DNA from 2 places in the Methylobacterium sp. Leaf399 genome. Region 2 is predicted to be linked to the other one. Evidence: predicted binding sites of a transcription regulator. Region 2 holds the regulator's gene; the other holds the start of a gene.
What was found. Region 2 encodes HrcA, which represses chaperone genes, less so after heat shock. Its sites were predicted from a motif close to GTTAGCACTCNCNNNNNGNGAGTGCTAAC; they were not measured.
Positions count from the first base shown of each region.

Region 1: groES (co-chaperone GroES) is a predicted target of HrcA. The motif match lies at 1,594-1,622, and genes of this name have one in related genera.

Region 1 is NZ_LMQK01000030.1:110,440-113,852, forward strand. Features, by position in the region: gene ASG40_RS21285 (hypothetical protein) at 81-452, shown strand; gene ASG40_RS13895 (magnesium transporter CorA family protein) at 476-1,474, opposite strand; gene groES (co-chaperone GroES) at 1,691-1,978, shown strand; gene groL (chaperonin GroEL) at 2,077-3,413, shown strand, end outside.
Region 2 is NZ_LMQK01000023.1:32,448-35,860, reverse strand. Features, by position in the region: gene ASG40_RS11350 (DUF1236 domain-containing protein) at 347-1,258, shown strand; gene hrcA (heat-inducible transcriptional repressor HrcA) at 1,310-2,398, opposite strand; gene ASG40_RS11340 (hypothetical protein) at 2,659-2,949, shown strand; gene rph (ribonuclease PH) at 3,078-3,413, shown strand, end outside.

The sequences.
Region 1 (3,413 bases), on a different contig from region 2:
CACCCGCTGCGATCAGGCCGTTCTAGTCCAGTAATCATCACCTATAAATTTTAATCTTGTTGTTTTATTTTCATCAATGAATGAAATATGATATCGATATAATATTTTTAGATAATTATATTTATCTGAATAGCAATAAAACACAGCAAATTATTGATCAAAATAAAACGCACATATCTATTGCCACGCCTTATCGAAGGTATCGACAAATGTTCTCGTCGGATAATCATTTCAAGCAAGGCGCTACCCTTGTCGAACTATTTCAACGCGAGCTACTCCAGAGAACGCTGGCTGGCGAAGTCAGCCTCAATGCGGCCCGAATCTGTGGCGCAAATCTGGCGGTTCTGCAACTTGCAGTTCAACACCGGGCCCTGACACCGCGGGAGGCAGCCCTCCAAGCGTGGGAGGCCCTGGAGTTCGCCCTTAAAAGTTGCGAGATCGTCGGTGTATAGCCCGAGCACTCCGCAACTGGATCTCAAAACCAGCCGCGCCGCCAGAAGTACAGGAGCGGGAGCAGGGCGCTGATCACGATCAGCGACAGGCCGTAGGGATAACCGTAGATCCAGTCGAGTTCCGGCATGTGCTTGAAGTTCATGCCGTACATCGAGGCGACCAGGGTCGGGGGCACGCCCACCACCGAGACCACGGTGAGCACCCGGAAGGTGTTGTTCTGCTCGATGTTGATGAGCCCCAGGGTCGCGTCGAGCAGGAACTGAACGTTCTCGGACTGCCGGATCTCGAACTCGGCGAGGGAGGCGATGTCGCGTCGGATCGTCTCGAAGCGCGGCACCTGCTCGACGCCCAGGACGCCCTCGCACTCGCCGGCCACGAACGGCAGGATGCGTTCGAGGCCAAGCAGGGTCGCGCGGATCTTGCCCAGCGCCTTGCCGCGCCGGCCGATGCTGCGCAGGATCCGCCGCAGGGCGAGATCGCGACGGCGCGGCACGACCGCCCCGGAGGCGGTGCCGCCGCCCCTCACGTCGAAATCGAAGATGCGGGTGGAGAGGGTGTCGAGGTCGGCCCCCATCTCCTCCAGCGCGTCGGCGAGGCTGTCGACGAGTTCCTCCATCAGGAGAAGGAAGATCTCGGTGCTCGTGGCCGCCGGGCCGTCCTGCTCGGCGATGCGCGTCTTGACCTCGGAAAAGGCGCGCAGGTCGTGGAACCGCACCGTGACGAGGCGGTCGCGCGTCAGCACGAAGCCGAGGGGCTTCAAGAGCGAATCGACCTTGTCGAAGGTGATCATCGGAGTGCTGAGCGACAGCCCGGCCTTGGTCCGGCGCAGGCGGCTCGAGTTCTCGACTTCGCTGAGTGCCGTGCGGGACGGCACGCGGATGCCGGTGGCCTCCTCGACGGCCCTGGCCTCCTCCGCGCTCGGGTCGTTCAGGTCGATCCAGATCGCGTGATCGGGCACCCTCGGCGCTCCGGGCGGCCCGGCATGGTCGACCGCGCCGTGCGGCCCCTGGAGACTGATCATGGGAGAGTGAAACGTCCTCGCACGGCGGGCCCCGCGGGGACCGAATCCACCGCGACACGGGGGTTGCGCCGAGGGTTTTCCTTGACTCGCGGCCGGCATACGCCTAATCCGCAGCCATCGCTGGCACTCACCGATCGAGAGTGCTAACGGCGCCGGGTTGAGCGTGCCTTCGGCCGCATCAACGCCATCCATGAATTTGAAGCAAGAGGGCAGCTCATGAAGTTCCGTCCGCTGCACGACCGTGTCGTCGTCCGCCGCATCGAAGGCGAAGAGAAGACCAAGGGGGGCATCATCATCCCCGATACCGCCAAGGAGAAGCCGCAAGAGGGCGAGATCGTCGCCGTCGGCCCCGGCGCCCGCGACGAGGCCGGCCGCATCAACGCCCTCGACGTCAAGGCCGGCGACCGCGTGCTGTTCGGCAAGTGGTCCGGCACCGAGGTCAAGATCGACGGTCAGGACCTCCTGATCATGAAGGAATCCGACATCATGGGCGTCGTCGCCTAAAGTCTGGTCCGCCTTCGCTTTTTCTCCGTCTCCACGAGCCCTTCGAGGGCGCCGCCCGCGGCGCCGCGGGGCTCCCCACTTCATAAGGATTCCGACACATGGCAGCGAAAGAAGTCCGCTTCGCCTCCGACGCCCGCGAGAAGATGCTGCGCGGCGTCGACATCCTCGCCGACGCGGTGAAGGTCACGCTGGGCCCCAAGGGCCGCAACGTCGTCATCGAGAAGAGCTTCGGCGCGCCGCGCATCACCAAGGACGGCGTCACCGTCGCCAAGGAGATCGAGCTCTCCGACAAGTTCGAGAACATGGGCGCACAGATGCTGCGCGAAGTGGCCTCGAAGACCAACGACATCGCCGGTGACGGCACCACCACCGCCACCGTCCTGGCCCAGGCGATCGTCCGCGAAGGCGCCAAGTACGTCGCCGCCGGCATGAACCCGATGGACCTCAAGCGCGGCATCGACCTCGCCACGGCCGCCGCGGTGAAGGACATCATCGCCCGCGCCAAGAAGGTCGCCTCCTCCGAGGAAGTCGCCCAGGTCGGCACGATCTCGTCGAACGGCGACAAGGAAATCGGCGAGATGATCGCCCATGCCATGCAGAAGGTCGGCAACGAGGGTGTCATCACCGTCGAAGAGGCCAAGACCGCCGAGACCGAGCTCGACGTCGTCGAGGGCATGCAGTTCGACCGTGGCTACCTCTCGCCGTACTTCATCACCAACGCCGAGAAGATGGTCGCCGAACTCGAGGACCCCTACATCCTCATCCACGAGAAGAAGCTCTCGTCGCTCCAGGCGATGCTCCCGGTCCTCGAGGCCGTTGTGCAGACCGGCAAGCCGCTGGTCATCATCGCCGAGGACATCGAGGGCGAGGCGCTCGCCACCCTCGTCGTGAACAAGCTGCGTGGCGGCCTCAAGGTCGCGGCCGTCAAGGCTCCGGGCTTCGGCGATCGCCGCAAGGCCATGCTCGAGGACATCGCGATCCTGACCCAGGGCCAGATGATCGCCGAGGACCTCGGCATCAAGCTCGAGAACGTCACCCTGCCGATGCTCGGCCGCGCCAAGCGCATCCGCATCGAGAAGGAGACCACCACGATCATCGACGGCGCCGGCGAGAAGACCGAGATCGAAGCCCGCGTCGGCCAGATCAAGGCGCAGATCGAGGAGACCACCTCGGACTACGACCGTGAGAAGCTCCAGGAGCGCCTGGCCAAGCTCGCCGGCGGCGTCGCGGTCATCCGCGTCGGCGGCGCGACCGAGGTCGAGGTCAAGGAGAAGAAGGACCGCGTCGACGACGCGCTCAACGCCACCCGCGCTGCGGTGGAAGAGGGCATCGTCCCCGGCGGCGGCACCGCCCTGCTCCGCGCCCGCGAGGCCGTCCGCGCCCTCAAGAGCGACAACCCGGACGTCCAGGCCGGCATCAAGATCGTGCTGAAGGC
Region 2 (3,413 bases):
GGCCACCGCGGACACGGGCGCTCCCACGGGCCGGACCGTTCGCGAGAAGCCCCGGCTCGCCCCCACGGACGCCGACCGACGAGCGCAAGACGCGTGCCCGCCGGACCGTATTCGACGACCGACTTTCAATCGCGATCGACCGGAATGCTCAAGCTTTTCGCCCTTTGCTCGCGAAGGCCAACAAGCGCCATCGCTTAGCTTGCCGTTGCCGGCAGTTTCGTCCCGACGTGATCTTTCGCAAGACCCACCGCGATGGGACGGAACGGTTTTGTATGCAGTCTCGTTTCGGGTTCGCGATGGCGTTCATTCGTGGCGCCGGATCTCGAATACGATTGGATGGATGGTCATGAATAAGCTCATGCGGAGCACGATGGCGGCTGCCCTGATGGTGGCCGGTGTGGCGAGCGCGGTCGCGCAGGGCGGTCCCGGCGGCGGTGGCGGCGCTGGCGGCGGTGCCGCCGGCGGGGCTGCTGGCGGCGGTGCTGGTGGCGGTGCGGGCGGCGGCGGCGGCGGCGCAGGCATGGGTGCCGGTGGTGGTGCCGGTGGCGCCGGTATGCGTGGCGGCGCCGGTGAGGCGGGTGGCGCGGCCGGCGGTGCGGGTGGTAGCATGCGTGGCGGTGCCGGCGAGGCCGGCGGTGCGGCCGGTGCGCGCGGCGGTGCCGGCGAGGCCGGAACACCTGGCCGGGCCGGCGGTGCTCCCGGGCGGGGTGGCGAGGATGGCGCCCGCGGCGGCCGCGAAGGCGGGCAGATGGAGCGTGACGGCAAGGGCGCCGACAAAAGCGATCGCGACGGCAAGGGCGACCGTGACGGCAAGGGCGCCGAGCGGGGCGACCGCGACGGCAAGATGGACCGCGACGGACGCGACGGGCGCGGGGGCGATCGTGACGGCCGCGCGGATCGTGATGGACGTGGCGGCGACCGCGACGGTCGGGCGGACCGCGACGGACGCGGTGGCGATCGCGGAATGCGCGGCGAGCGCGGCGCGGCCCGCGGTGCCTTCGGCCGTCTCGGCGCCCCGCAGCGCACCGAGTTCCGCCAGAGCCTGCTTCGCCGTGGCGGCGTGACCCGTCTGGCCGCCGGCGCCTTCGCGCTGACGGTGGGGACCGCCATCGCCCGCAGTTACACCCTCTCGACCCTGCCGCCCGAGATCGTCCGGGTCGTGCCGGAGTACGAGGATTACCGCTACGTGCTGGTGGACGACGACATCGTCATCGTCGATCCCGACACCTACGAGATCGTCGACGTGATCCGCGGCTGAGCCGAAAAAGCGTGCGGCCTTCGGGCCGCGCGTTCACTGGCGGGCCGAGCGCTACCTGGGCCCGCAATCGAGCATCCGCGAAACGACGCGGGCCGTATAGTCGACCATCGGCACGATCCGCGCGTAGTTCAGCCGGGTCGGGCCGATGACGCCGACGACGCCGACGATCTTCTGGGACCCGTCCCGGAACGGAGCGGCGATCATCGACGAGCCGGACAGCGAGAACAGCTTGTTCTCCGAGCCGATGAAGATGCGCACGCCCTCGCCGCCCTCGGCACGGGACAGGAGGTCGATGACCTCCTTCTGCGTCTCGAGGTCGGAGAACAGCAGCCGGATGCGTTCGAGATCCTCCGCCGCGCGCAGGTCGTCGAGGAGATTGGCCTGGCCGCGCACGATCAGCTGGCGCGCCTCGCTCGGGCCGACGCTGACGGCGAGCCCGGCATCCACCAGCCGCTCCGTGATGGCGTCGAGCTCCTGCTTCATGGCCTGGCGCCCCGCCTCGATCTCGGCGCGCAGGCCGCCCAAGGTGCGGCCGTGCAGGCGGGCGTTGAGATAGTTCGAGGCCTCCTGGAGCGCGCCGGCCGGCAGGCCGGGCGGCAGGTCGAGCAGCCGGTTTTCCACCGACCCGTCGTCGGAGACGAGGACGACCAGGGCGCGCTGCGGGTCGAGCCGCACGAATTCGATGTGCTTGAGCTGCACGTTCGCCTTGGTGGTGACGACGACGCCGGCCCCCCGCGAGATGCCCGACAGCAGCGTCGAGGCCTCGGCCAGCGCACTCTCGAAGGTGTGGCCGGAGGCGGCCGCCCGCATCTGCGCCTCGATCCGCTCCTGTTCCTCGCGGCCGACGTCGCCGAGTTCCAGCATCGCATCCACGAAGAAACGCAGGCCCTGCTCGGTGGGAAGCCGCCCGGCCGAGGTGTGGGGTGCGAAGATCAGCCCGGAATGCTCCAGATCCGCCATCACGTTACGGATGGAGGCCGGCGAGAGCGGCATCGGCAGGATGCGGGCGAGGTTGCGCGAGCCCACCGGCTCCCCGGTGGACAGGTAACTCTCGACGATCTGCCGGAAGATTTCCCGCGCCCGCGTGTCGAGGCCGGAGAGGGCGTGGTGGGTCGAGAACGGGCGAGGGTGCTCTGTCACGGGTCCTGGTCCTGGTCCTGCACGGGTCGTCCTGCACGGGTCCTGATCCTGGCCGACCCCGCCGGCATCCCGGTGACGAGGGACGCACGAGACGGACCGCGGCGCGACACTAATCCCCGGCGGCCGCGAAATTAAGTCGGAGAAAAACACGCCGGTGTCGGGTCGTTTCGCGGGTGTCGGACGTTTGTCTCCGCTGATCGCGCTCGCCCGCCACCGCGGGCCGGCTCGATCCGAGTGAGTGCTTCACAGGAGTTCATGCGATGAAGTTCCCAACCCTGGCCGGTCTGGTCAAGTCGTCCGCCCTCGTCGTCGCCATCGTCGGCGGCATGATGTTCGGTAGCCCGAAGACCGCCGAGGCGGCTCCCGCCGTGGCTCCGATCGAGGTCGTCGCCCCGTCCACCGACATCGCCGAAGTCCGCTACGGTGGCGGTCACTGGCGTCATCACGGTCGCCATCACCGCCGCCACTTCCATCACCATCGCGGCCGTCACTTCGGCCACCACTACGGCCGTCGCCACCATCACCACCACGGCCGCCGCTTCCGGTACTGATCCGCACGGGCGGGACACGACCCTTCGGGTCGGCGTCCCGCCGCTTGCCGCCCGCACGACGGACGCCTAAGAGCGCGGCCTCATCGTTCCGGACCACCCCGAGCGAGAGCACCCTGAGGAAGACGCCGATGCGGCCGTCGAAGCGCGCCACCGACGCCCTGCGTACCGTCACCCTCGAACGGTCGGTCGCCCGCTACGCCGAAGGGTCCTGCCTCGTCACCTTCGGCGAGACCAAGGTGCTGTGCACGGCCTCCCTGGAAGAGCGCGGCCCGCCGTGGCTGCGTGGCTCGGGCAAGGGCTGGGTCACGGCGGAATACGCGATGCTGCCGCGCGCCACCCACGAGCGCAACCGCCGCGAGGTCACGGCGGGCAAGCCTTCCGGGCGCACCCAAGAAATTCAGCGGTTGATCGGCCGCTCGCTGCGCGCGGTCACCAACCTGCCGGCCATCGGCGAGCGCCAGATC